3 regions of the Streptomyces sp. V4I23 genome follow, and region 3 is predicted to be linked to each of the others. Evidence: riboswitches for the same ligand, from Rfam matches in the RefSeq annotation. Region 3 holds a riboswitch; each other region holds the start of a gene.

The links. A riboswitch is a leader RNA that binds a small molecule or an ion and turns the genes downstream of it on or off. The one in region 3 is predicted to bind cyclic di-AMP.
Positions count from the first base shown of each region.
Region 1: linked by a shared signal. The riboswitch ahead of QFZ82_RS11415 (M23 family metallopeptidase) and the one ahead of QFZ82_RS23915 (transglycosylase family protein) in region 3 are both predicted to bind cyclic di-AMP.
Region 2: linked by a shared signal. The riboswitch ahead of QFZ82_RS16565 (C40 family peptidase) and the one ahead of QFZ82_RS23915 (transglycosylase family protein) in region 3 are both predicted to bind cyclic di-AMP.

Region 1 is NZ_JAUSZW010000004.1:2,047,259-2,056,646, forward strand. It holds gene QFZ82_RS11400 (GNAT family N-acetyltransferase) at 1-641, opposite strand, end outside; gene QFZ82_RS11405 (HPr family phosphocarrier protein) at 806-1,087, shown strand; gene QFZ82_RS11410 (GntR family transcriptional regulator) at 1,285-1,962, opposite strand; gene QFZ82_RS11415 (M23 family metallopeptidase) at 2,498-3,277, opposite strand; cyclic di-AMP (ydaO/yuaA leader) riboswitch at 3,291-3,449, opposite strand; gene QFZ82_RS11420 (M16 family metallopeptidase) at 3,680-5,047, opposite strand; gene QFZ82_RS11425 (pitrilysin family protein) at 5,065-6,435, opposite strand; gene QFZ82_RS11430 (DNA topoisomerase (ATP-hydrolyzing) subunit A) at 6,678-9,128, shown strand; gene QFZ82_RS11435 (GTP-binding protein) at 9,125-9,388, opposite strand, start outside.
Region 2 is NZ_JAUSZW010000004.1:3,190,784-3,200,171, forward strand. It holds gene pcrA (DNA helicase PcrA) at 1-2,326, opposite strand, end outside; cyclic di-AMP (ydaO/yuaA leader) riboswitch at 2,567-2,730, shown strand; gene QFZ82_RS16565 (C40 family peptidase) at 2,733-3,887, shown strand; gene QFZ82_RS16570 (hypothetical protein) at 3,953-4,306, opposite strand; gene QFZ82_RS16575 (C40 family peptidase) at 4,660-5,703, shown strand; gene QFZ82_RS16580 (response regulator transcription factor) at 5,747-6,436, opposite strand; gene QFZ82_RS16585 (ATP-binding protein) at 6,433-7,713, opposite strand; gene QFZ82_RS16590 (PspC domain-containing protein) at 7,865-9,166, shown strand; gene QFZ82_RS16595 (DoxX family protein) at 9,335-9,388, opposite strand, start outside.
Region 3 is NZ_JAUSZW010000004.1:4,741,202-4,750,589, forward strand. It holds gene QFZ82_RS23880 (YfhO family protein) at 1-628, opposite strand, end outside; gene QFZ82_RS23885 (glycosyltransferase family 2 protein) at 753-1,727, shown strand; gene QFZ82_RS23890 (GtrA family protein) at 1,724-2,137, shown strand; gene QFZ82_RS23895 (SurA N-terminal domain-containing protein) at 2,324-2,971, shown strand; gene QFZ82_RS23900 (nucleoside triphosphate pyrophosphohydrolase) at 2,991-3,977, shown strand; gene QFZ82_RS23905 (cytochrome P450) at 3,974-5,218, shown strand; gene QFZ82_RS23910 (transglycosylase family protein) at 5,360-6,316, shown strand; cyclic di-AMP (ydaO/yuaA leader) riboswitch at 6,587-6,760, shown strand; gene QFZ82_RS23915 (transglycosylase family protein) at 6,764-7,435, shown strand; gene eno (phosphopyruvate hydratase) at 7,712-8,998, shown strand; gene QFZ82_RS23925 (septum formation initiator family protein) at 9,092-9,388, shown strand, end outside.

The sequences.
Region 1 (9,388 bases), 2.7 Mb from region 3:
ATCGAGCCCGGCGCGAGGAGGCGCTGCACGGAACGGGCCTCGGCCCGCTGCTCGCGACCGCGCTGCACGGCGAGGGACTCCTCGGTCGGCTCGAGGTCGAGGGTGAGGTGGACGGAGCCGTCCTCGAAGCTGCGCTTCTGGGTGTACCCGGCGTCCCTGAACACCTTGATCATCTTGTTGTTGGCGGGCAGGACCTCGGCCGCGAACCGCCGGATGCCGCGCTCCCGCGCCACGGCGGCGATGTGCTCCAGCAGGGCGGAGGCGATCCCGCGCCCCTGGTGGGCGTCCTGGACGAGGAAGGCGACCTCGGCCTCGTCGGCGGGAGCGCTGGCCGGGCGGCCCTGTGCGTTGATCCGGTCGTAGCGGACGGTCGCGACGAACTCGCCCCCGACCGTCATCGCGAGCCCCACCCGGTCCACGTAGTCGTGGTGGGTGAAACGGTGGACGTCCTTGTCGGACAGGCGGGGGTAGGGCGCGAAGAAGCGGTAGTACTTCGACTCGTCGGAGACCTGCTCGTAGAAGCTGACGAGCCGGTCGGCGTCCTCGGTGGTGATGGGCCTGATGCGCGCGGTGCCGCCGTCGCGCAGCACCACGTCTGCTTCCCAGTGATCGGGGTAGGCGTGCTCCGACGAGGTCTGCATGGGCCAAGCGTACGGCCCAGTCACGGGTCGCGTGGGTGGTTGTGGACAGGCACCCTGAGAGGGCTCCGCGGGGCCCGTGACCACCATCCGGACGCCGACGGAAGCACGCCGGAGCGCATGAGAGACTGGTCTAGACAACTCGTTGAGACTCGAAGGGCAACACCATGGCTGAGCGTCGCGTCAATGTCGGCTGGGCCGAGGGCCTTCACGCCCGCCCCGCTTCCATCTTCGTTCGTGCCGCGACGGCCGCCGGCGTTCCGGTGACGATCGCCAAGGCCGATGGCAATCCCGTCAACGCCGCCTCCATGCTGGCCGTGCTGGGCCTCGGCGCGCAGGGCGGCGAGGAGATCGTGCTGGCTTCCGACGCGGACGGCGCCGACGCCGCGCTGGACCGCCTGGCCAAGCTTGTGGCCGAGGGCCTCGACGAGCTGCCCGAGACGGTCTGACCCTCCGACGCGATTCCGGCACTCCGGCCCGTCCGGCGGGCGCGCGAGAACCACGGCGAAGCCGCGGCGTTCCACGACTGAGGAACCCGCGGCTTTATCCGTTCCTGCTCCGTCTCGGCACAAAAGAATTCCGGCGAGCCGAAAGCAGGGCCCCGAGAAGACTCTCGAATAAACCCTTCTTGTATACGGCTCGATTGTTAATTACGGACGCTCGCAATGTTTACGGAATGTTGCGAAGTCCTCACCCGGTCCGGGCGTCGCAGCCGGTGCGCGGCCGCCGCCTTTTCCACGTGGAGTGCCGTGAGGGCCCGAGCCCTTTCCACGTCCCCGCGCGCCACCGCGTCCACGATCGCGCCGTGCTCGGCCCAGGACTCGACGGGCACGGCCGGCTGGTCGACGGCGTACATCCAGGCGATCTTGTGCCGCAGCTGGGTCAGCAGGGCCGTCAGCCCCGGACTGCCGCAGGCCTGCGCGAGCGTCTCGTGGAACCAGGCGCCCAGGGAGCGCAGGTCCTCGCCCTGCCCGCGGCGTGCTCTCTCCTGACCGAGCCTCACCAGGCCGCGCAGCACCTTGAGATGGGCCTCGGTGCGCCGCTGGGCGGCACGCGCGGCGCCGAGCGGCTCCAGCAGCATGCGGATCTCCAGCAGGTCGGCCGCCTCCTGCTCGGTGGGCTCGGCGACGTGCGCGCCGGCATGGCGGCGGGTGACGACGAAGCCCTCCGACTCCAGGGTCCGCAGGGCCTCGCGGACCGGGACGCGGGAGACCCCGTAGCGGCGCGCGAGGTTCTCCTCGGTGAGCCGGCTGCCCCGCTCGAACACACCGGAGACGATGTCGTCGCGGATCGCTGTGCATACAGAGTGCGCGGGAATGCGCATGTCCGAACCTCCGCTTTGATCCGCGCGAAACGCAGCCGATTGACTCGTGTCCGGTGACTCTATTCCAGTCCACGGGATTTTCCGATGGCCGACCGGAATCCATGGATATCTTTTGGCCGGAAACGACGTAATACGATCCCCGCGTCGCGCGTCGCCGGACCGCCGGAGACGGCCCGCGGCGCGAGAAACCTGCCGTCGGACACACCCGAGGCCCACGGCTCACATCCGGCCACAGGCAGAGGGACGGCCGCGGAGACCGCAGCACAGCCGCCCCCGGCAGCGCCAGAAACCGGCCGTGGGACACAGCCAGGGCCGCCAGGGATCCCGCCGACCGGGCCGGCGGGACCGCCTCGCGGTCGGGACGAGCGGTGCCGGACGCCGAGCGCGGTCGGCGGCAGGGGCGTCCGCCGAGCGGTACGCGGCGTGCAGCCGAACGCACCGGCGGCGGACGGTGAGGCTGCCGGGCGTCGGAGGCACCGTCGCCGAAGCGCGAAGACCCCCGGCGTACGCCGGGGGTCTTCGCGAGGACGCCGGGTCAGACGCTTACGCCGCGGGCGCGCAGATACGCGATCGGGTTCATGTCGGAGCCGTACTCCGGCGAGGTCCGGGCCTCGAAGTGGAGGTGCGGTCCGGTCGAGTTGCCGGTCGAGCCCGCGAGGCCGATCTGCTGGCCGGGCATCACCCGCTGGCCGACCGAGACATTGATCGACGACAGGTGGCCGTACTGGGTGTACGTGCCGTCGTTCATGCGCAGCACGATGTTGTTGCCGTACGCGCCGCCCCAGCCGGCCTCGACGACGGTGCCGGCGCCCACGGCCACGACCGACGTGCCGGACGCGGCGCGGAAGTCGACGCCGGAGTGGCTGCCGGAGGACCACAGGGACCCGCCGGCCTGGTAACCGGTGGTCACGAACGAGCCGGCGACGGGCAGCCGGAAGGAGTTCAGGCGGCGGCGCTCGGCCTCACGGGCGGCGCGCTCCTTGGCCTCGCGGGCCTCCTTCGCGCGCGCCTCGGCCTTGCGCTTCGCCTCGGCCTCGGCCTTCGCCTTCGCCCGGGCCTTGGCGGCCGCCTCGGCGGCCTCCTGCTTCTGGGCGGCGGCCTGGTCGGCGATCTCGTCGGCGATGGACCCCATGGAGACGATCTGGGTGAGGCCGGTGTCCTCGACCGAGGGCTCGGCGTCGGCGGCGAGCGCCGGGGAGGCGAGGCTTCCGATGACGCCGGTGGTGGCCAGAGTCGCGACGCCGGCGATGTTCCGGCTCCTGCGCGTCAGACGGCTCGGGGCACGGTGCTTCCCGGTGGCACGGGTGAACGCCATGAAAAGGCTGGTCCTTTCCTTCCTTCTCGCCTACCGGGTTAGCTGACGGGTTCGGAGCAGGAAGGTCTCCTACGGGCCCCTCCGCGCGGGCGAAGGCGTCCGATTCACCCCAGGGGACTGGGTCCCCGGCTCCCCGGGCTCGCGCCTGAAGGGGACTCGGCGATGACTGTCCGATGCCGCGGGTGCGGCGTGATCCAGGCGGACAGCCGGACCGACGCTAGGCAGGTCATCCGTCGATCACCAAACGGACAGCGCCTTTTGTAGCGCATGCCACAGGGCAGACAGGCCATCTCCCCAACAAGCCGGACATAGCACGGAACCCCGGCATACGACTCGAAGCCGGGGTTCCGTTTGGATGCATCGCACCCGTTCTGTGCGCCTCTTCTGATGCGCGGCTTTCGATCAGCCGCTGACGACGGTCACTTCACCGATCCCGAGCGCCCTGACCGGGGCCTCGATCTGCGCCGCGTCGCCGACCAGCACCGTGACCAGACGGTCCACGGGGAACGCGCTGACCACAGCCGCGGTCGCCTCCACCGTGCCCGTCGCGGCCAGGCGGGCGTACAACTGCGCCTGGTAGTCGTCCGGGAGGTGCTGCTCGACCTGGTCGGCGAGCGTGGCCGCGACCGACGCCGCGGTCTCGTACTTCAGGGGGGCGACGCCGACCAGGTTCTGCACGGCGACGTCGCGCTCGGCGTCGGTGAGCCCCTCCGCCGCCAGCGTGCGCAGCACCGTCCACAGGTCCTGCAGCGCGGGGCCGGTGTTCGGCGTGTCCACGGAACCGCTGATGGCCAGCATCGAAGCACCCGAGCCGTCCGGGGCGGACAGCAGCACCTGGCCGAAGGCCCGTACGCCGTAGGTGTAGCCCTTCTCCTCGCGCAGGACGCGGTCGAGCCGGGAGGTCAGCGTGCCGCCCAGGCAGTACGTGCCGAGCACCTGGGCGGGCCAGACGCTGTCGTGGCGGTCGGGGCCGGTACGGCCGATCAGCAGCTGCGTCTGAACGGCGCCGGGGCGGTCGACGATGAACACCCGGCCGGTGTCGTCGGCCGTGATCGCCGGCACGGGCCGGGTGGGCGCCTTGTCGCCCGTCCAGGCCCCGAGGGTCTCGGCGAGGACCGCGTCCACATCGATCCCGGAGAGGTCGCCGACGATCACGACGGTCGACGTGGACGGCCGAACGTGCGCCTCGTAGAAGGCCCGTACGGCCGCGGAGTCGATCCTCGCCACCGTCTCCTCGGTGCCCTGGCGCGGCCGGGACACCCGCAGGGACGACGGGAAGAGCTCCTTGGAGAGCTGCTTGGCCGCGCGGCGGGCCGGGTTGGCCATCTCGTGCGGGATCTCGTCGAGGCGGTTGCGGACGAGCCGGTCGACCTCGCCCGCCGCGAAGGCGGGGGCGCGCAGGGCGTCGGCGAGCAGACCGAGCCCCTTGGGCAGCCGGGATGCGGGGACCTCCAGCGAGACACGGACACCGGGGTGGTCGGCGAGCGAGTCGAGCGTGGCGCCGCAGCGCTCCAGCTCGGCGGCGAAGTCCTCGGCGCTGTGCTTGTCAGTGCCCTCCGAAAAGGCGCGGGCCATGATCGTGGCGACGCCGTCGAGGCCCTCGGGCTCCGCCTCCAGGGGCGCGCCGAGGAGGATCTCCACGGCAACGACCTTCTGGCCGGGGCGGTCGCAGCGCAGCACGGTCAGCCCGTTGTCCAGGGTGCCGCGCTCGGGGGCCGGGAAGGCCCAGGGCCGGGCGGTGCCGGGGGTGGGCTGCGAGTGGAAGTCCATGGTCACGGCAGCGTCGCTCACTGGTCCGCCCCCTTGTGCTCGTCGTTCTCGTCGGCCGCCGCGGCCTCGTCGCTGATGTCGCTGTCGTCGGCGGAGATGGGCTCGTAGACCAGGACGGCCCTGTTGCGCGGGTGCAGCCTGGCCTCGGCGACCGCCTGCACCTCCTCGGCGGTGACGTCGAGGACGCGCTGTACGGCGGTCAGCGCCAGCTGCGGGTCGCCGAACAGGACGGCGTAACGGCACAGTTCGTCGGCACGGCCGGCAACGGTGCCGAGGCGGTCGAGCCATTCGCGCTCGAGCTGGGCCTGGGCGCGCTCCATCTCCTCGGGCGTCGGGCCCTCGGCCGCGAACCGCGCGAGCTCCTCGTCGACGGCGGCCTCGATCTGCGGAACCTCGACGCCGCCGGAGGTCTTGACGTCCAGCCAGCCGAGCGACGGGGCACCGGCCAGGCGCAGCAGCCCGAACCCGGCGGCCACGGCCGTCTGGTCGCGGCGCACCAGGCGGTTGTGCAGCCGCGAGGACTCGCCGCCGCCGAGGACGGTGAGCGCCAGGTCGGCGGCGTCGCACTCGCGGGTGCCGTCGTGCGGGAGGCGGTAGGCGGCCATCAGGGCGCGGGCGGGGACCTCCTCGACGATCTCCTCGCGCAGCTGCTCGCCGATGACGTCCGGCAGGGTGCCGTCGCGCGGGGGCTGCTTGCCGTCGTGGGACGGGATGGAGCCGAAGTACTTCTCGATCCATGCGAGCGTCTGCTGCGGATCGATGTCCCCGACGACCGACAGCACCGCGTTGTTCGGCGCGTAGTAGGTGCGGAAGAAGGCGCGGGCGTCCTCGAGGGTCGCCGCGTCGAGGTCGGCCATCGAGCCGATCGGCGTGTGGTGGTACGGGTGGCCCTCGGGGTAGGCGAGGGCGGTCAGCCTCTCGAACGCCGTGCCGTACGGCACGTTGTCGTAGCGCTGGCGGCGCTCGTTCTTGACGACGTCGCGCTGGTTCTCCATCGACTCGTCGTCGAGCGCGGCCAGCAGCGAGCCCATGCGGTCGGCCTCCAGCCAGAGCGCCAGCTCCAGCTGGTGGGCGGGCATGGTCTCGAAGTAGTTGGTGCGCTCGAAGCTGGTCGTGCCGTTCAGCGAGCCGCCGGCGCCCTGGACGAGCTCGAAGTGGCCGTTCCCCTTCACCTGGGCCGAGCCCTGGAACATGAGGTGCTCGAAGAGGTGGGCGAGTCCTGTACGGCCCTTGACCTCGTGACGGGAGCCGACGTCGTACCAGAGGCAGACCGCGGCGACCGGGGTCAGGTGGTCCTCCGAGAGCACGACGCGCAGGCCGTTGGCCAGGCGGTGCTCGGTCGCTGTCAGGCCGCCGGAGTCGGCCTGAGCTGTGGCCGTGTGACCCATGGGCATGTACGTCCCTTCGATCGCGATGCTGAATGTGCTGCCAGACCTGCCACTGTATGCAAGCGTGCTGACACCTGGCGAAGTTCCCGGCCGCCGGTCGGCGTTGTTCGCCCGCTCGTGGGGGACGCGGCCGCGGGGCCGCGGCGGCCCCCGTACCCGGGTCGCGGTCCACGTTGTCAGCGGGACGGTCCACAATGGTCGGCGTCAGATCCAGCCTGGTACGTGAAGGAGCAGCAGCCGCGATGGCCCGCCGCAGCACGAAGACCCCACCGCCGGACGATTTCGAGGAGAGGATCCTCGACATCGACGTCGTGGACGAAATGCAGGGCTCCTTCCTCGAGTACGCGTACTCGGTGATCTACTCCCGCGCCCTGCCCGACGCCCGCGACGGCATGAAGCCGGTGCACCGCCGCATCGTCTACCAGATGAACGAGATGGGCCTGCGCCCCGACCGCGGCTACGTGAAGTGCGCCCGCGTCGTCGGCGAGGTGATGGGCAAGCTGCACCCGCACGGCGACGCGTCGATCTACGACGCCCTGGTGCGCATGGCGCAGCCGTTCTCGATGCGCCTGCCGCTCGTCGACGGCCACGGGAACTTCGGCTCGCTGGGCAACGACGACCCGCCGGCCGCCATGCGGTACACCGAGTGCCGCATGGCGGACGCCACCAGTCTGATGACGGAGTCGATCGACGAGGACACGGTCGACTTCCAGTCGAACTACGACGGCCAGGAGCGGGAGCCGGTCGCCCTCCCCGCCGCCTACCCGAACCTTCTGGTCAACGGGGCCTCCGGCATCGCGGTCGGCATGGCGACCAACATGCCCCCGCACAATCTGGGCGAGGTCATCGCCGCGGCGCGGCACCTGATCAGATACCCCCACGCCGACCTCGAAGCGCTGATGCGCCATGTGCCCGGCCCCGACCTGCCGACCGGCGGCCGGATCGTCGGCCTCGGCGGGATCAAGGACGCCTACGAGACCGGCCGCGGCACGTTCAAGATCCGCGCCACCGTGTCCGTCGAGACGGTCACCGCCCGCCGCAAGGGCCTGGTCGTCACCGAACTGCCCTTCTCGGTCGGTCCCGAGAAGGTGATCTCCAAGATCAAGGACCTGGTCTCGGCGAAGAAGCTGCAGGGCATCGCCGACGTCAAGGACCTCACGGACCGGCAGCACGGCCTGCGCCTGGTCATCGAGATCAAGAACGGCTTCATCCCCGAGGCCGTCCTGGAGCAGCTGTACAAGCTGACCCCCATGGAGGAGTCCTTCGGCATCAACAACGTGGCGCTGGTGGACGGCCAGCCGCTCACGCTGGGGCTGAAGGAACTGCTGGAGGTCTACCTGGACCACCGGTTCGACGTGGTGCGCCGGCGCAGCGAGTTCCGCCGCACCAAGCGCCGCGACCGGCTCCACCTGGTCGAGGGACTTCTCGTCGCCCTGCTCGACATCGACGAGGTCATCCGCCTGATCCGCTCCAGCGACAACTCCGCCCAGGCCAAGGAACGCCTGATCGAGCACTTCTCGCTGAGCGAGATCCAGACGCAGTACATCCTCGACACTCCGCTGCGGCGCCTGACCCGGTTCGACCGGATCGAGCTCGAGAGCGAGCGCGACCGGCTCAACAGCGAGATCGAGGAGCTCACCCGGATCCTGGAGTCGGACTCCGAGCTGCGCAAGCTGGTCTCCGCCGAACTCGCCGCGGTGGCCAAGAAGTTCGGGACCCCGCGGCGCACGGTGCTGCTGGAGTCCGCGGGCGTGCCCGCGCCCGCCGCGTCGCTCCAGGTCGCGGACGACCCGTGCCGCGTACTGCTGTCCTCGACGGGCCTGCTGGCGCGCACCGCCACCGGTGAGCCGCTGGAGGACCACGGCACCAAGCGCACCAAGCACGACGTGATCGTCTCGGCGGTGCTCACGACGCAGCGCGGCGAGGTGGGTGCGGTGACGTCGGCCGGGCGGCTGCTGCGCCTGTCCGTGATCGAGCTCCCGCAACTGCCGGACACGGCGTCCGACCCCAACCTGGCGGGCGGTGCTCCGGTCGCGGAGTTCCTGACGCTGGAGGCGGACGAGCAGGTCATCTGTCTCACCACGCTGGACGAGTCCTCGCCGGGCCTCGCGCTCGGCACCGCGCAGGGCGTGGTCAAGAGGGTGGTCCCCGACTATCCGTCGAACAAGGACGAGTTGGAGGTCTTCGCGCTCAAGGACGGGGACCGGATCGTGGGCGGCACGGAGCTGCGTACGGGCGAGGAGGACCTGGTCTTCATCACCTCCGACGCGCAGTTGCTGCGCTTCCCCGCCGCGCAGGTGCGGCCGCAGGGCCGGGCGGCAGGCGGTATGGCCGGTATCAAGCTGGCGGAGGGTGCGGAGGTGATCTCGTTCACCGCGGTCGACCCGGCCGGGGACGCGGTGGTGTTCACGGTGGCCGGCTCGCAGGGCACGCTGGACGAGGCTCCGACGACGGCGAAGCTCACGCCGTTCGACCAGTACCCGCGCAAGGGGCGCGCCACCGGGGGTGTGCGCTGCCAGCGCTTCCTGAAGGGCGAGGACATGCTGGTCCTGGCCTGGGCCGGCGCAACCCCGGCGCGCGCGGCGCAGAAGAACGGCGCACCGGCGCAGTTGCCGGAGCTCGACCCGCGCCGTGACGGCTCGGGCACGCCGCTGACGTCACCGGTCGCGGTCCTGGCGGGTCCCGCGAGCTAGAGCTCCTGGTCGGGGGTGCCGGTCCCGTCCGGCTCCCCCGGCTCGTCCACCCCGTCCGGCTGAGTGGGCACGTAGCGCAGGACGCCCCACATGCTGCGCTCGTCGGGGCGGTCCCCGGGTCCGCTCAGCGCGCAGGCCTCGATCTCCTTGCGGAGCCCTGCGGCGTCGATGCCGGAGCCGATGAGCACGAGCTGCGTCATGGGCGGCTCGCCGGCCGGCCAGGGCTGCGGGGAGAAGCGCAGGAAGCGCCCGACCGCGTG
Region 2 (9,388 bases), 1.6 Mb from region 3:
TCCCCAGACCGAACTGGTCGTGCGTGACCCGGTCGCCCACGGACAGCGCGATCACCGGCTTGTCGTTGGTGCGCCGCGTGGCGAAACCGGACGCGCCGCCGCGTGCACGCGACGACGACAGCGACGACGTGATGCCCGACGTCGGTCCGGCCGGCGCGGCCATCGGGCCGGTGCGCTTCCACTCCACATGCGCGCCGGGGATCTCCTCCAGGAAGCGCGACGGCGGGTTGTACGAGGGCTGGCCCCAGGCGCTGCGCATCGAGGAGCGCGTCAGGTACAGGCGCTCGCGGGCGCGGGTGATGCCGACGTACGCCAGGCGCCGCTCCTCCTCCAGCTCCTTGGTCTGGCCCAGCGCCCGCATGTGCGGGAAGACGCCGTCCTCCATGCCGGTCAGGAAGACCACGGGGAACTCGAGGCCCTTGGCGGTGTGCAGGGTCATCAGCGTGATGACACCCGTACCCTCCTCGTCCTCGTCGGGGATCTGGTCGGAGTCGGCGACGAGCGCGACCTGCTCCAGGAACTCGGCGAGCGTGCCCGCACCCTCCTCCTCACCGCGGTCCTGCTCGAACTCCAGGGCCACGGCGGCCAGTTCCTGAAGGTTCTCGATGCGCGTCTCGTCCTGCGGGTCGGTGGACGCCTGCAGTTCGGCGAGGTACCCCGTGCGCTCCAGGACGGCTTCGAGCACGGTGGCCGGTCCGGCGCCGGACTCGGCGATGGTGCGCAGCTCCTCCATCAGCACGTTGAACCGCTTGACGGCGTTCGCGGAGCGGGCCGCCATGCCGTACGCCTCGTCGACGCGGCGGAGCGCCTGCGGGAAGGTGATCTTCTCGCGGAGCGCGAGGGCGTCGATCATCGCCTCGGCGCGCTCGCCGATGCCGCGCTTGGGCACGTTGAGGATGCGGCGCAGCGGGACGTTGTCCTCGGGGTTGGCGAGGACGCGCAGGTAGGCGAGGACGTCCCTGACCTCCTTGCGCTCGTAGAAGCGCACGCCGCCGACGACCTTGTAGGGCAGGCCGACGCGGATGAAGATCTCCTCGAAGACACGGGACTGGGCGTTCGTCCGGTAGAAGACGGCGACGTCGCCGGCCTTCGCCTCGCCCGCGTCGGTGAGCCGGTCGATCTCGTCGGCGACGAACTGGGCCTCGTCGTGCTCGGTGTCCGCGACATAGCCGGTGATCCGGGCACCCGCGCCCGCGTTCGTCCACAGGTTCTTCGGGCGGCGGGACTCGTTGCGCTCGATGACCGCGTTGGCGGCGGACAGGATCGTCTGGGTGGAGCGGTAGTTCTGCTCCAGGAGGATCGTGGTCGCGTCCGGGTAGTCCTCCTCGAACTGGAGGATGTTGCGGATGGTCGCGCCGCGGAAGGCGTAGATCGACTGGTCGGCGTCACCGACGACGCACAGCTCGGCGGGCTCCAGGTCCTCGTACCCCTCGCCCACCAGCTCGCGCACGAGCGTGTACTGGGCGTGGTTGGTGTCCTGGTACTCGTCGACGAGGACGTGCCGGAAGCGGCGCCGGTAGTGCTCGGCGACGTCGGGGAACGCCTGGAGCAGGTGGACTGTGGTCATGATGATGTCGTCGAAGTCCAGGGCGTTGGCCTCGCGCAGCCGGGCCTGGTACATCCGGTACGCCTCGGCGAGCGTCTTCTCGAAGCCGTCCTGCGCCTGGTCGGCGAAGGTCTCCTCGTCGATCAGCTCGTTCTTCAGGTTGGAGATCTTGGCACTGAAGGACTTCGGCGGGAACTTCTTCGGGTCCAGCTCCAGGTCGCGGCAGACCAGCGACATCAGGCGCTTGGAGTCGGCGGCGTCGTAGATCGAGAACGACGACGTGAAGCCCAGCTTCTTCGACTCGCGGCGCAGGATGCGGACGCAGGCGCTGTGGAAGGTCATGACCCACATGGCATGGGCACGCGGGCCGACCAGGTGCTCGACGCGCTCCTTCATCTCGCCGGCGGCCTTGTTGGTGAAGGTGATCGCCAGTATCTGGCCGGGGTGCACGTGCCGGGTGGCCAGGAGGTGGGCGATGCGGTGGGTGAGCACGCGCGTCTTGCCGGAACCGGCCCCGGCGACGATGAGCAGCGGGGAGCCGGTGTGGACGACGGCGGCGCGCTGCTGCTCGTTCAGCCCCTCGAGCAGGGCGGCCGCGTCGACGGCAGGCCGGGGGGCGCCGTCGCGGTAGTACCCGTCGCGGGCCGGCGGCACGTCGTAGGCGCCCTGGAAGAGGTCGTCCGGGATCGGTTCCGGAGCCGACTCCTCGGGGGGCGGAGGAGGCTCCTCGCCGTGGGGCTGGAGATCCGCCAGGAAGCTGTCGTCAAAGAGGCTGCTCATCGCTTATCGAGTCTAGGCGGCCGGACCGACAACCGGGCCCGCATGCCCATACGGGGCAGGTCACATTCCGTGACCGGCCCTGCCCGGCGCGCCACGCCGGTGCCGGATATGCGGCCGGCACCGAAAGAGGTCACGAAAATGTATCGGACATATCGAACATCAACCTTCACAGCCCGCACACGAGTTGGCTAGCGTGCTCGACCAGACGGCCCGCACCCCTCCCGGCGAACCGCGCCGAACGGGTCGACTCCGCCGAATTCGGGCTGCCCCGGAGGCAGTTCGGAACCGGGGACCCGAACTATGCACAACCGGGGTGAATCGGACCGCCTGTCCACGGTCCGTAGGGCATCTTCCGTTCTGCCCGAACCCGACAGCTAACCCGGTAGGCGGTCCACGGAAGAAGGAGATGCCGGCCTTGGCGTCGCATCGCAGGATCCGCAGCCGCAGCACGAAACCCTCCCACGCCGTCGGGTTCACGACGGCCGCCCTCGCCGGCGCCGCCCTCCTGTCGACACAGAGCGCCACCGCCGCGCCCAGCGACCCCAAGCCCTCCGTCGAAGAGGTGCAGAAGAAGGTCGACGACCTCTACCGGCAGGCGGGCAGCGCGACCCAGGAGTACAACAAGGCGAAGGAGGCCACCGCCGAGAAGCGGCGCGAGGTCGACACCCTGTTCGAGGAGGCGGCCACGCGCGCGGAGAAGCTCAACGAGTCGCGTCGCGCCCTCGGCGCCTATGCCGCGGCGCAGTACCGCACCGGCGCGGTCACCCCGACCGCGGCGCTGCTGTTCGCGGACAGCCCCCAGGCGTACTTCGACCAGACGCAGCTGATGGACCGGATGACCGACCAGCAGCGGACCGCCGTCACCGACTACGAGACCCGGCGCGCGGCCGCCGCGAAGCAGCGGGCGGAGGCGACGAAGCGGCTGGAGTCGCTGACCGACTCCCAGCAGGCCCTGCGCATCAGCAAGGAGAAGGTCCAGACGAAGCTGGCCGAGGCGCGCACCCTGCTGTCGAAGCTGACCGCCGAGGAGAAGGCCCGGCTGGCGGCGATCGAGCGCGAGAAGGAGGCGGAGGCGCGGCGCAGAGCGGAGGCGAAGGCGAAGGCCGAGGCGGAGGCCAGAGCCCGCGCCGAGGCCGAGGCGGAGCGGCAGCGCCAGGAGAGCGACCAGCCGCCCCTGGAGACGGGAACCGGGACCGGCGACGACGCTTACGCGACCAGGGCCGACGAAGTCCTCGCCTTCGCCCGCGCCCAGATCGGCAAGCCGTACGTGTGGGGGGCGACGGGCCCGTCCTCGTACGACTGCTCGGGGCTCACCCAGGCGGCCTGGAAGGCGGCGGGCGTCGATCTGCCGCGCACCACCTGGGACCAGGTGGAGGTGGGGCAGCGCGTGGCGACGGCGGACCTGCTCCCCGGCGATCTCGTCTTCTTCTACGACGACATCAGCCACGTCGGCATCTACATCGGCGACGGCAAGATGATCCACGCGCCGAAGCCGGGCGAGAACGTCCGCGAGGAGTCCATCTACTACATGCCGATCTACGGCAGCGTCCGCCCGGTCTGACCCGGTCGCTCACCCCGCGTGCCCGGACGGTCCCGCCGTCCGGGCACGCGTGTGCCGGGGGTCGGTCAGGTCCAGAGCGTCGCGATGAAGACGTTCGCGACCGTCAGACCGCCGACGGCGCCGAAGAGCGCCTTGTCGACCCGCTCCTCGTCCCGCTTGACGTAGACCAGGCCGAGGATCACCACCAGGACCGCCAGCTTGATGGCGATCTTGAGGTTGTTCACCGTCTGGTCGTCGGCCTGGTTGAGGCCCACCAGCGCGACGCCTGTGATCAGCATCGTCAGCGCACCGTGCAGCATCACCGGGTTGAAGCGGGCCGTGCCCGCGCCCATCGCCTTCATCTGGGTCAGGAAGCCGCCCAGCAGGGAGGCGATGCCGATGATGTGCAGCGCGACGAAGACATTGATGAGTACGTCCATGGGGCGGAGCCTAATCGGCGCCGTACCACCGTCCGGCGGCCGGGGGAGCCCGATCGCGGCGTTCGGTCGGCCCTGCGCCGCAATGCGGCCGGGCACCGGCGTCCGGCGCACAGAAAGCGGACATCGCCGTCCAGGTTCGGGCACTTCCCGTCGTCACCTCTCCGTCCCGGGACCGCCCGGTTTAGCGTCAGCGCCCAGGTGGCCGGCTCCCCACCGCCGTCGTGCAGCCGGACGGCTCGGCCACCCCCGCCGAAAGATCCGGCGGCGTACCGCTCCCCCGTGCGGTACGCCGCCGGACCGCAGGTACGCAGGTACGCAGGTACGCAGGTACGCAGGAAGGACGTGTACGCCCCGTGGCAGCGCACCGGAAACCGAGGCAGCATCCGCTCACCGGGCCGGCCGCCCGCACCGCAGCCACCCTCGCGCTCGCAGGCGCGGCGACCACGACCGCGCTCGACGGCTCGGCGCACGCCGAGCCCCGTCTCACGCCCGCCCAGCTCAAGGCCCGCGTCGACCGGCTGTACCAGGAGGCCGGGGAGGCGACCGAGAAGTACAACGGCGCCAAGGAGCTGACGGCGCAGGCCCGCGGAGCGCTCGACGAGCTGCGCGACGAGGCCGCCCGCCGCACGGAGCGGCTCAACGCCTCCCGCAACGCACTCGGTTCCGTCGCCACCGCGCAGTACCGTTCCGGCGGCATCGATCCCGGCCTGCAGCTCGCGCTGACCTCGGACCCCGACGAGTACCTGGCGCGCGCCTCGCTCGCCGAGCGGGTCGGCGAGCGGCACGCGGCCGCCGTCGCCGGTGTGCACCGCCGGCTCGTGGACCTCGGCAGGCTCAGGGCACAGGCCGGCGAGACGACGGCCGAACTGGAGCGGCACCGCCGGGAACTGGCACGACACAAAGCCGTCGTGAAGAACAAACTGGCCGCCGCCGAACGCCTGCTGGCCCGGCTGACCGCCGAGCAGCGCGCCGCGTATGACGCCGGACCGGCCGATCCCGCCCGCGCCGACCGCTCCACCGCACCCCGCGGCGCGCTCAAGCCGCCGAACGGCCGGGCCGCACAGGCCGTCGCCTACGCCTACGGCACACTCGGCAAGCCGTACGTGTGGGGGGCGACCGGGCCGTCCGCATACGACTGTTCCGGGCTCACCCAGGCCGCCTGGCGCTCGGCCGGAGTCTCACTGCCCCGCACCACATACACCCAGATCAACGCCGGGCAGCGCGTCTCCCGCGCCCAACTCGCCCCCGGGGACCTGGTCTTCTTCTACTCCGGCATCTCGCACGTCGGCCTGTACATCGGCGGCGGCCAGATGATCCACGCGCCGCGGCCCGGCGCGCCCGTGCGCGTCGCACCGATCGACCACATGCCCTTCGCCGGGGCGACGCGGGTCTCGTAGCGTCCGGAGCCGTCCGGGATGGCCGCGCGGGTCGCGCCCGGCGTCAGACCAGGCGCCGGGCCGTCGCCCACCGCGTGAGCTCGTGGCGGTTGGACAGCTGCAACTTCCGCAGCACCGCCGACACATGCGACTCGACCGTCTTCACCGAGATGAACAGCTGCTTGGCGATCTCCTTGTACGCGTACCCGCGCGCGATCAGCCGCAGCACCTCGCGCTCCCGCTGGGTGAGCCGGTCCAGGTCCTCGTCGACCGGCGGCGCGTCGGTCGAGGCGAACGCGTCCAGCACGAAGCCGGCGAGCCGCGGCGAGAACACCGCGTCGCCGTCCTGCACCCGGAAGATCGAGTCGACCAGGTCCCCGCCGGTGATCGTCTTGGTGACATAGCCCCGGGCCCCGCCGCGGATCACGCCGATGACGTCCTCGGCGGCGTCCGACACCGACAGCGCCAGGAAGCGCACCGGGTGCTCCGCCGATGCCATCAGCGGCGCACAGCGGCGCAGCACCTCCACGCCTCCGCCGCCGGGCAGGTGCACGTCCAGCAGGACGACCTCCGGCCGGGTCGCCATGATCACGGTGACCGCCTGGTCGACGTCGGCGGCCTCACCGACGACCTCGACCCCGGTGCGCCCGGTCTCCCCGATCTCGGCCTGCACACCGGCGCGGAACATCCGGTGGTCGTCGACGAGCACGACCCGCACGCGCCGCTCGGCGCTCTCTTCCGCAGACTCGGTCATCCGTCAGCCCTCTCCATCTCGAGCTCCACCTCGGTGCCCCCGCCGGGCACCGTGCGCAGCCGTGCCGTGCCGCCGTTGCGCTGCATCCGGCCGATGATCGATTCTCTTACGCCCATTCTGTCGCCGGGAACGGCATCCAGGTCGAACCCCGGCCCCCGGTCCCGCACGGAGACGAAGACGGTGCGCCCCTCGACCTCCGCGTAGACCTGGACCGCCCCTCCCGCGCCACCGTACTTGGCGGCGTTGACCATCGCCTCGCGCGCGGCCTGCATCTGTGCGGCCAGCTTCTCGTCGAGCGGGCAGTCCCCGACGACCACGACCTCCAGGGGCACGCCGTGCTTGTCCTCGACCTCGGCGGCGGTCCTCTTGACCGCCTCGGCGAGGGTGCCGGGCTCCTCGTCCTCGTCCTTGCCGGTGCCCTCCGGGCGGTAGAGCCAGTTCCGCAGCTCGCGCTCCTGGGCGCGGGCGAGCCTGCGCACCTCGCCGCGGTCGTCCGCGTTCCGCTGGATCAGGGTGAGGGTGTGCAGGACGGAGTCGTGGACGTGGGCCGCGACCTCGGCCCGCTCCTGGGCGCGGATGCGCATGGTCCGCTCCTCGGAGAGGTCCTGGGTCATCCGCACCAGCCAGGGGCCCGCGAGCAGGGCGACCCCGGCGATGACGGCGATGGCGGCCGTCAGCACGTTGCCCAGCTGGGCCGCCGAGCCGCGCACCACCATGAACACGGTCAGGCCCATGCCCACGAGCGCCACCCCGGCGAGGGCGCGCGCCAGTTGCACCAGGCGGCGGCGCCTGCTGTCCGTGGCGAGACTGGCCCAGCGGGCCCTGCGCGCGTTGTCCGCCTGCCGCCACACCAGCACCACACCGGCGCCGATGAGCAGCGTCGGCCACACGTAGCGGTTGGCGGTGCCGTTGGTGTCGACATTGCCGACGAAGACCGCCGCGCCGACGAGCAGTGCGACCAGAGCGAACAGCTGCCCCGTGTCGGGCTTGCGCAGCCGGCGCCGGCCGTCGGGCGTGATCTCGAAGACGGAGCGCGGCTCGGCTGCCCGGCCGCCGACGCCGAGCGGTACGACGATCCAGAAGACCGCGTACAGCAGGGCGCCGAGGCCGTCCGCCATGAACAGGGCGAGGAAGAGGAGGCGCACCCAGACGACCGGCAGCCCGAGGTGTCCGGCGAGACCGCGCGCCACACCGCCGAGCATGCGTCCGTCGGCGCTGCGGTACAGCTTGCGGACGGCCATCTCTTCGGTCTCGGTCGGACGGGCGGCGAGGGGCATGCCCTGATCGTCACACGGCCCGGCCGGGCCGGTCATCAGGGCCGTCCCTTAATCCGACCCTGAGAAGTCCCCGTCCCTCAGGGGGAATATCAGGGGACGGCCAGGGTCGGGGCGGCTGCCGCCCCGGCGCCGGGCCCGTCACCATGGAGTCATGACCCAGCCGACCGCCGCGCCGCCCCAGCCACCGCAGGAGCCGCCGTCGCGGCTGCGCCGCGCCCCGCGCCACAAGGTCGTGGCCGGCGTCTGCGCCGGGCTGGGCAGGCACTGCGACATAGACCCGGTGATCTTCCGGATCGTGATCGGCGTGCTGTCGGTGACCGGCGGCATCGGTCTGATCTTCTACGGCTTCGCCTGGCTGCTGATCCCGGCCGACGACGAGGAGGAGAACGAGTTCCGCAGGATGCTCTCGGGCCGCGTCGACGGCGCCTCGCTGAGCGCCGTGCTGCTCGCCCTGCTCGGCTGCGGACTCCTCCTGACGATGCTGGGCAACGGAAACATGCTCGGCTTCGTCACGATGCTCTCGCTGGCGGTGACCGGCGCGGCCGTGTGGTCCCAGCGGCGTACGCACACCCCGCCCGGCGGCGAGCACACGGCCACGGCCGCGGCGCACGCCGTCGCCGAGGCGCCGCCCGAGACGAAGGCCCCTCCCGTACCGGACAGCCCGTCCTGGTGGCGCGACCCGATCGTCAAGGACGGTACGACCGGACCGGTGCCCACCGGATATCTGTGGGGCCCCGAGTCGGCGCTCGCCGAGAGTGCCGTCGCTCCGCCGCGCGCCGGCACGCGCCCGGCCGACGCCGTGGTGGTGCCGCAGCCGCGCGGCCCGCGCGGGATCGGCGGCACCGTGTTCCTGCTGGCACTGGTCGCGGGCGGTCTGGGCACGGGCCTGAGCTGGGAGAGCCGGCCGCTGGGCACGGCCCTGCAGATCGGGCTCGTCGCCGCTCTGGCCGTGTTCGGCCTCGGCCTCCTGGTGAGCGCGCTGCTGGGCCGCACCGGTTTCGGCACGGTCCTGCTGACGATGGTGACGGCGGCTCTGCTGGCGGGCGCCGCGGCCCTGCCGAAGGACATCAGCACGAAGTTCGGCGAGAGGACGTGGGCGCCGGCGTCGGCGACGGCCGTCCGGCCGAGCTACGAGATGGGCTCGGGGCAGGGCACCCTCGACCTCTCCGCCCTCGAACTGCCCGCCGGGCAGACGGTGTCGACGAGGGCGGAGATGGGGCTGGGTCACCTGAGGGTCGTCGTGCCGAAGGACGCCGCCGTGCGGCTGGAGGCCGAGGTGGGGGTCGGAGACATCAGGCTGCCCGACGACGCGCCGGACGATGTGGACGTCGGCCCGGGCCAGGACCGGCGCAGGACGCTTCCCGCCCCGCCGGGAGCGCGACCGGGCGGGACGCTCGTCCTCGATCTGGAACTGGGCATCGGACAGGTGGAGGTGACCCGTGCCGCGTCGTGAGCTCCGGCACGATTTCCGTCCGGGCAGGCTGGTAGCCGGACTGTCCGTCCTGACAGCCGCCCTGCTGTACGGGGGCGATGCGGCGGGCGCCTGGCACACCCCCTGGTTCGTCGCCTTCCCGGTCGTGTTCGGCGGTCTGGTCCTGGCGGGGACCGTCGCCGCCCTGCACTACATGGTCCGGCGCCGCCGGGCCCGCAGCACGGCGTCGAGGGAGAACACCGA
Region 3 (9,388 bases):
CGAGCGTGGCCATGTACGCGGTGTAGAAGTTGGCGATCCACGCGAGCGCGACGATCACCGGGCCGAGCAGCGGCCTCCTGCCCTTGCGCGCCCACTCGCCGACCAGGCACAGCAGCGGGAAGGCGATCAGACCGTCCAGCCACATGGGGTTGTACGACGCCTCCACGACCGACCAGCCGCACAGGGCGTACGAGGCGCCGAGCACGCCCGCCATCCACCGGCGCCCGTGGCCCTTGTGCAGGGCGGTGAGCAGCCAGGTCATGGCAGCGGCTGCGGCGGCCGTCTTGACGAGCGTCACGACGTAGACGGCAAGGTCGATCCCGTCCCGCGGGAAGAGGCCGACGAGCAGGGAGAAGGGGCTCGTCAGATACGTGCCGAGGTCGGGCAGCGCGCTGGTGCCGTAGCCCGACTGCCAGTTGAGCAGCACACCGCCGTCGGCGCGTCCGTGGAGCAGGTCCCACAGGTGGGCGTGGAACGGGACGAACTGGTTGCCGAGGTCGTTCACGCTGCGGGTGCGCGGTCCGAAGGGGAAGGTGCGGGCGACGGCGTCGCCGGCGCTCACCGTCCCGACGGTGATCAGCGCGGCGAGGGCAGCGGCACGGCCGCGCGCGGAGGGCAGAGTCCACATGATGAATCGAATATGCCAGCGCCGATCGTGAAAACATGCTGTACACAGGTCAGTTCACTCAATGGTCGCCTGTATGTCACGTGGAACACGGGGTGGCGACATTCGGGCGGGCTGTTGTTCTCCCGTGCTGATCTCGATAGTTGTCCCGTGTTTCAACGAAGAGGAGATCATCGGCCGCTTCCATGACCATGTGACCGCCGAACTTGGCCTGCTCGGGCAGGAATTCGAGCTGGTCTACGTGGACGACGGAAGCCAGGACAGAACGCTCGATCTCCTCCAGGAGATCGCCGAGGCCGACTCCCGTACGCGTTATGTCTCCTTCAGCCGCAACTTCGGCAAGGAGGCGGCGATGCTCGCCGGTCTCCAGCATGCCGAGGGCGACGCGGTCGTCATCATGGACGCCGACCTGCAGCACCCGCCGGAGCTGGTCCGGCGCATGCTGCTGCTGCACGAGGAGGGCTTCGACCAGGTCATCGCCAAGCGCACCCGCAAGGGCGACCGGGTCACCCGCACCGTCACCGCCCGCGCCTACTACTGGCTCATCAACCGGCTGGTCGACGTCGAGCTCGTGGACGGCGTGGGCGATTTCCGGCTGCTGTCGCGGCGGACGGTCGACGCCATTCTGGAGCTGACCGAGTACAACCGGTTCTCCAAGGGGATTTTCGCCTGGGTCGGATTCCGTACGACGACTTTCGAGTACGAGAATGCGGTGCGCGAGCAGGGCCGCTCCAAATGGAGCTTCGGGAAACTGCTCAACTACGGCCTGGACGGACTGCTCTCCTTCAACAACAAACCGCTGCGAGCCGCGATCTATCTGGGAATGCTGCTCCTCGCGGTCGCCATGGCGTACGCGGCGTGGATCGTCGGTGTCGCCCTGGTGAACGGCGTGGACACCCCCGGGTATGTCACCCTACTCGTGGCGGTCATCGCGCTCGCCGGCGTGCAGATGCTGATGCTGGGGGTGGTCGGCGAGTACGTCGGCCGCATCTACTACGAGGTGAAGCGGCGTCCGCACTTCCTGGTGAAGGCGACCAACGCCGGCCTTCCCCGACGGGACGACGAGCGGAACAGGCGCGCGGGGGAACTGGTAGGGAAATGACGGTACGGGGCCAGATCGTCAGGTTCGCCCTGGTGGGAGCGGTGAACACCGGGACGTACTACGGCCTGTACCTGGTGCTGCTGACCTGGCTCCCGTACGTGGCGGCGCATGTCGTCGCCTTCCTGCTGAGCATGGTCGGCTCGTTCTTCCTGACCTCGTACTTCACGTACCGCACGCGGCCGACGTGGCGGAAGTTCCTGCTCTTCCCGCTGACCAACGCGGCGAACTTCGTGGTGACGACGAGCGGGGTGTACCTGCTGGTGGACGTGCTCCACTTCGGCAGCCGGTACGCCCCGCTGATCGCGGCGGCGGCGGCGATCCCCGCCACGTTCGTGGTCTCCCGCACGATCATGCTCCGCCCGGACAGCCGCCGTGAACCCGCTCCGGAGCCGGAGCGGGTCCGTACGTAGGGCCCGGCCTCCCCGCCGCATCCCCACCGCCTGGCGAATCGTTTGGCGAATCAGTGGCCCACGCCACTCCGACTGCCTACCATCGATCATCGCAAGGCCTTGTGCGCCCACCCGTCGCCCGACCACCACCCCTCAACGAGGTGCTGCGCACCACCCTTCATATGCACATCACGCCGGGAGGCCCCTTTGCACCGCCGTCGTCGCACCGCGCTCGTCGTCTCCGCGATCATCGCCGCCGCGCCCCTCCTCGCCGCCTGCGGCAACGAGGCACACCCCGGGGCCGCCGCCGTCGTCGGCGGGCAGCGGATCGAGGTGTCCACCGTCCAGGCCGAGGTCAAGGACGTGCGCGACGCGCAGCAGGCGTCACCGCAGGCCGCCCAGCTGATCAAGGACACCGGGCAGCTCGGGCGGGCCAAGCTCTACGACCTGATCGTGGACAGGATCGTGGAGAAGGCCGCCGCCGACGCCGGGGTCAAGGTCACCCGCAAGGAGATCCAGGACGCGCGGGCCGCGCTCACGGAGCAGTCCGGCGGGCAGGAACAGCTGGCCGCCATGTATCTGCAGCAGCGCGGAGTCGCCCCCGGCCGGCTCGACGAGGTCGTGCGCCGTGACGTCCTCGTGAACAAGCTGGCCACCGCGCTCGGCGTGACGAACGGCCCCGAGGGCCAGGAGCGGATGAACGAGGTGTTCACCGCCGCCGCCAAGTCGCTGAAGATCGACGTGAACCCGCGCTACGGCGCCTGGGACGACACCAAGCTGGAGCTCGGCGCCTACAAGGCGCCCTGGATCACCCAGGTCTCCAAGGACGCGGAGGCCGTCGAGGCCGGTGCCTGAGCCGAGGTAGGTTCGAGGGGTGACCGAACCTGTCGACGCCGGCCGTATCGTCCTGCTGACCGCCAGCCACCGCGTGGCGCCCGGGCTGCTGTCCTGGCCGGCGTGGCAGACGCTGCACGCCGCCGACCAGGTGCTCTGCGCCGACGCCTCCCACCCGCAGCTGCCGTACCTGCGCGAGGCGGGTGTCGCCGTCGAGCAGGCCACGCCGAGCGCCCGGGAGCTCGTCGACGCCTGTGCCGGAGGGCGCACCGTGGTCGTCCTCGCCTCCGGCGAAGGCGACCGGGCGCTGACCGACGGACTGGCAGGCCTCGGCGGTTCCGGCCAGGTCCGGATGCCGGACCTGGAGCTGCTGCCCGGCTCGTACGACCTGCCCGGCGCGCGGCTGCTCGACCTCGTCGAGGTCATGGACCGCATCCGCCGCGCCTGCCCCTGGTCCTCGCAGCAGACGCACAAGGGCCTCGCCAAGTACGGCATCGAGGAGGCGTACGAGCTCGTCGAGGCCATCGAGGACGGCGACCGCGCCGAACTGCGCGAGGAGCTCGGCGACGTACTCCTCCAGGTCGTCTTCCACGCGCGCATCGCGGAGGAGGATGCCGAGGCGCCGTTCTCGATCGACGACGTCGCCGGCACCATCGTCGAGAAGCTGATCCACCGGCATCCGCACGTCTTCGGCGACGAGACCGCCGAGACGCCGGAGGAGGTCAAGGAGCACTGGCTGCGCACCAAGGCGATCGAGAAGCAGCGCGCGTCGGTGACCGACGGCGTCCCGCTCGGCCAGCCCGGCCTCGCGCTCGCGGCCAAGCTCGCCTCCCGGGTGCGGACGGCAGGACTGGACGCGCCGCCGCCGGCCGGCGAGGGCATCGGGTACGAGCTGCTGCACCTCGCCGTACGCGCCGAGGCGGACGGCGTCGACCCGGAGGCGGCCCTGCGCGCGGCGGCCCGCGCCTACCGCGACGCGATCCGCGCGGCGGAGGGGCGCAGCGGCCCGGATACCGTCGGGGTGTGAACGACCCGAACACCGCGCCCGAACTCTTCACCTGGGAGTTCGCCACCGACCCGTACCCCGCCTACGCCTGGCTTCGCGAGCACGCGCCCGTGCACCGCACCGCGCTGCCCTCCGGGGTGGAGGCATGGCTGGTGACCCGGTACGCGGACGCGAAGCAGGCGCTCGCGGACCAGCGGCTGTCCAAGAACCCGGCGCATCACGACGAGCCCGCGCACGCCAAGGGCAAGACGGGTATCCCGGGCGAGCGCAAGGCCGAGCTGATGACGCATCTGCTCAACATCGACCCGCCGGATCACACACGGCTGCGCCGCCTGGTGTCGAAGGCGTTCACACCGCGGCGCGTGGCGGAGTTCGCGCCGCGCGTGCAGGAACTGACGGACCGGTTGATCGACAACTTCGCTGCAAAGGGGAGCGCCGACCTCATCCACGAGTTCGCCTTCCCGCTGCCCATTTACGCCATTTGCGACATGCTGGGCGTTCCCCGCGAGGACCAGGACGACTTCCGCGACTGGGCCGGGATGATGATCCGTCACGGCGGAGGTCCGCGCGGCGGTGTCGCCCGCTCTGTGAAGAAGATGCGGGGATACCTGGCCGAGCTGATCCACCGCAAGCGGAACGACCCGGGGGACGACCTCATCTCGGGGCTCATCAAGGCGTCGGACCACGGCGAGCACCTGACGGAGAACGAGGCCGCCGCGATGGCGTTCATCCTTCTCTTCGCGGGCTTCGAGACGACGGTCAACCTCATCGGCAACGGCGTGTACGCCCTGCTGCGCAATCCCGTGCAGCGCGAGCGGCTGCAGAGCTCGCTCGCGGCCGGCGAGAGCGCCCTGCTGGAGACCGGCGTGGAGGAACTCCTGCGCTACGACGGTCCCGTCGAGCTCGCGACCTGGCGGTTCGCCACCGAGGCGCTGGACATCGGCGGACAGCGGATCGCGGCCGGCGACCCCGTGCTCGTCGTCCTCGCCGCCGCCGACCGCGACCCGGAGCGGTTCACCGAGCCCGACACGCTCGACCTGTCCCGGCGCGACAACCAGCACCTGGGATACGGACACGGCATCCACTACTGCCTCGGCGCCCCGCTCGCCCGGCTCGAAGGACAGACGGCGATCGCGACCCTGCTCAGGAGGATGCCGGACTTGCGACTTGCGGGCGATCCAGCCGATTTGCGGTGGCGTGGGGGACTCATCATGCGCGGATTGCGCACTCTGCCCGTTGAGTTCACCGCCCTCAGGGGCTGACGCAGCGTCAAGTCTGTGACTTTTACGTGATCTGCGCTGCATCGACTTGTGACTCACGTTCGAATGCGGCTACGTTCACCGTCGACTCGGCAGGCATCAGCAGGCCGCACAGTCCCCAGTAGTCACGCGAAAGGCAACCGCATGCGCTCCGGGAACGGACGTCACCGCCGCCCCCGTCAGGCTCCGGCCATCGTCGTCGCGGCAGGGGTGACCGGATCCGCCATCGCGCTCCCCCTGCTCGGCGCGGGCTCCGCCTCCGCCGCCGACGCGGCCACCTGGGACCGCGTCGCCGAATGCGAGAGCAGCGGCATGTGGAGCGCTGACCTCGGCAACGGCTTCTACGGCGGGCTGCAGATGTCGCAGCAGACGTGGGAGGAGTTCGGCGGCACGGCGTACGCGCCGAGCGCCGACCTGGCGAGCCGTTCGCAGCAGATCGCGGTCGCGGAGAAGGTGCTGGACGCACAAGGGCCCGACGCCTGGCAGGTGTGCGCCCCGATCGCGGGGCTGACCAACGACGACGCCGCGACCGGTGTCGACCCCGGGGACCTCCTGCCCCTGCCGGACGAGAGCCCGGAGGCCGGCGCCGACACGAGGTCCGACACGGGTGAGCCGGCCGACTCCGACTCCGGTGACGCGGGCGCCGGCGACCCGGCCGCGGAAGCGCCGGACGGTTCGCGGGAGACCCCCGAGCCGGACGTCTCCACGACGCCCACGCCCGAGGACGGCAACGCGCAGGCGTCCCCGGTCCTGTCCGCCGGCACGGACGGTGCCGAGGCGTCCGACCCCGCGACCGGCGCGGGCAGGCACCGGGGCGAGCCCGCCCCCGACGATGCCGAAACGGGCATCGAGGATAAGGAGCGCGAAAGCGGTCGTCATGCCTCACGAGGTGACGCATCGGCACGTGACGGGGTGACAGAGGGCGCGTCCGACGGTACGTACACCGTCCGGCCGGGCGACACTCTGTGGGCCATCGCCGACGAGCGCGAGGTGCCCGGGGGGTGGGGCGCCCTCTACGAGGCGAACGAGAAGACTGTGGGCGCCGACCCCGATCTCATCCTCCCCGGTCAGAGCCTTGATCTCGGCCTGAACGGCGAGTAGTTCAAGCGGCGATTCGCCGGTATATGTCCGTTCTGTGTAAGTGAGACAAGGGTCTCTTTGCCGCAACTGGCCGATATCGCCCAGCAAATTCGCCCAAGCCATGCCCGACCTGCGCAAACGCCTCCCAAGTGGAGGGAAGTTCGGGCGATTTCTCCCCGATGTTCGACTTTGGACATCGGGGAGCGGTGTGTTTACGGTCGGAACCGCTCGCCACCGCGGGCACCGTCGACCGTCACGCCGAATCCTGCCGTCGGTCGGGGGGAACAGTCGTCGCTCAGTGCGCCGAAGGCAGGAGCGGGGGACCCAAGGTAAGTGCCGGTCCCGGCCGTCGATCACGACGGCCGAGAACGGCTGGGGGTGGAGCCGCGCGCATCGACGCGCGGCCGGGCAACTCTTCCGGCCCGAACCCGACAGCTCACCTCGCAGGCGTCGGTGAGGAGAAGCTCCATGCTGCGTTCCGGCAAGGCCAAGCACCGCCGCTCGTCGAAGACTGTTCGTCTCGCAACGCTCGCCGGCGTCGCCGGTGCCGCCATCGCGGCCCCGATGCTCGGCGCGACCTCGGCGTCCGCCGCCACCGCCTCCGAGTGGGACGCCGTCGCCCAGTGCGAGTCCGGTGGCAACTGGTCCATCAACACCGGCAACGGTTACTACGGCGGCCTGCAGTTCTCCGCCTCCACCTGGGCGGCCTACGGCGGCACCGCGTACGCCCCCTCCGCCGACCAGGCCTCCAAGTCCCAGCAGATCGCGATAGCCGAGAAGGTCCTCGCCGGTCAGGGCAAGGGCGCCTGGCCGAACTGCGGCGTGGGCCTCTCCAGCGCCCCCTACAACGGCGGCTCCGCCGAGCCGGCGTCGCAGCCCGCCGCCGAGCCGGCCGAGAAGCGTGCCGAGGTCCCGACCACCCGCTCCGAGCGTGCCGAGGCCCCCGCGCCGAAGAAGGCCGCGGCCACGTCGTTCAAGAAGGGCGACGGCGAGTACAAGGTCAAGGCCGGGGACACCCTGGGCAAGATCGCGGAGGCCGAGAAGGTCAAGGGCGGCTGGAAGAAGCTCTTCGACCTCAACAAGGACGTCATCGAGAACGCCGACGTCATCTACCCGGGCCAGCAGCTCCACCTGAGCTGACCGCCCGCCGTCCGCGGGCCCGCGGACGGGTTCCGAGCACCCCGGTCCGGCGCTGCTTCCCCCGTAAGCGCCGGGCCGGGGTTTCGGTCGTGAAGGGCCCCGAAGAGCCTTACTTACGGGTAGCTTGCGGGGGTTTTGTCCGGCAAGCCCAGCGTTCATGCCCTTTTTCGTCCCACGGGGCGGGCATCGGCCGGCCTTTGTCCCCGAGACGGTTAGGCTCTTGCCGCAAGGCCAAGCAGACCTCTGCACATTTCTCGCGTCACATCCCAGAAGGAGATGCTCGTGCCGTCCATCGACGTCGTCGTAGCCCGGGAAATCCTGGACTCCCGAGGCAACCCCACGGTCGAGGTCGAGGTTGGCCTCGACGACGGCAGCACGGGTCGTGCTGCTGTTCCGTCCGGCGCCTCCACCGGTGCGTTCGAGGCCATTGAGCTCCGCGACGGTGACCAGAACCGTTACCAGGGCAAGGGTGTCGAGAAGGCCGTCCTCGCCGTCATCGAGCAGATCGGTCCGGAGCTCGTCGGCTACGACGCCACCGAGCAGCGCCTGATCGACCAGGCGATGTTCGACCTGGACGCCACCGACAACAAGGCGTCGCTCGGCGCCAACGCCATCCTCGGTGTCTCCCTCGCCGTCGCGCACGCCGCCTCCGAGGCGTCCGACCTGCCGCTCTTCCGCTACCTGGGCGGCCCGAACGCGCACCTGCTGCCCGTTCCGATGATGAACATCCTGAACGGCGGCTCGCACGCCGACTCCAACGTGGACATCCAGGAGTTCATGATCGCGCCGATCGGTGCGGAGTCCTTCTCCGAGGCCCTGCGCTGGGGCACCGAGGTCTACCACACCCTCAAGAAGGTGCTGAAGACCAAGGGCCTGTCCACCGGCCTCGGCGACGAGGGCGGCTTCGCGCCGAACCTCGACTCCAACCGCGCCGCCCTCGACCTCATCCTCGAGGCCATCAAGGAGGCCGGTTACGCCCCGGGCAAGGACATCGCGCTCGCGCTGGACGTCGCCGCGTCCGAGTTCTACAAGGACGGCGCGTACCTGTTCGAGGGCAAGGCCCGCTCGGCCGCCGAGATGACCGAGTACTACGAGGAGCTCGTCGCCTCCTACCCGCTGGTCTCCATCGAGGACCCGCTGTTCGAGGACGACTGGGCCGGCTGGAAGGTCATCACCGACAAGCTCGGCTCCAAGGTCCAGCTCGTCGGCGACGACCTGTTCGTCACCAACCCGGAGCGTCTGGCCCGCGGCATCGAGGAGGGCACCGCCAACGCCCTGCTCGTCAAGGTCAACCAGATCGGTTCGCTGACCGAGACCCTGGACGCCGTCGAGCTCGCCCAGCGCAACGGCTTCAAGTGCATGATGTCCCACCGCTCCGGCGAGACCGAGGACGTCACCATCGCCGACCTGGCCGTCGCCACCAACTGCGGCCAGATCAAGACCGGCGCCCCGGCCCGCTCCGAGCGCGTCGCCAAGTACAACCAGCTGCTGCGCATCGAGGAGATCCTCGACGACGCCGCGGTGTACGCCGGCCGCAGCGCCTTCCCGCGCTTCAAGGGCTGACCACGGGCTGACACCCCCGCCTCCGTACGTCCCCGGCCCCGGTCCCGTACCGTGTCCGGGGACGTACGCGTGTGAAAGGGGAGGCGAGAGAGCATGGCACGCAGGCCGGAGCCGGACCGGTTCTCCACCGCGACGAGACTGCGGCTGCTCGGCGAGCAGACCGCCGCCCGCGTCTACCGGTCGCAGAGCCGTCGCCAGGCCCGCCGCTCCCGGCTCACCGGCCGGGCCGCGTTCCTCGCACTGGTCGTCTGTTCCCTGGTGGTCGCCCTCGCCTACCCGATGCGCCAGTACGTCTCCCAGCGCGCCGAGATCGCCGAGCAGGAACGCCGGATGGCCGAGGCCCGCGAGCAGGTCGAGGAGCTCCGGGACGAGAAGGCCCGCCTCCAGGAC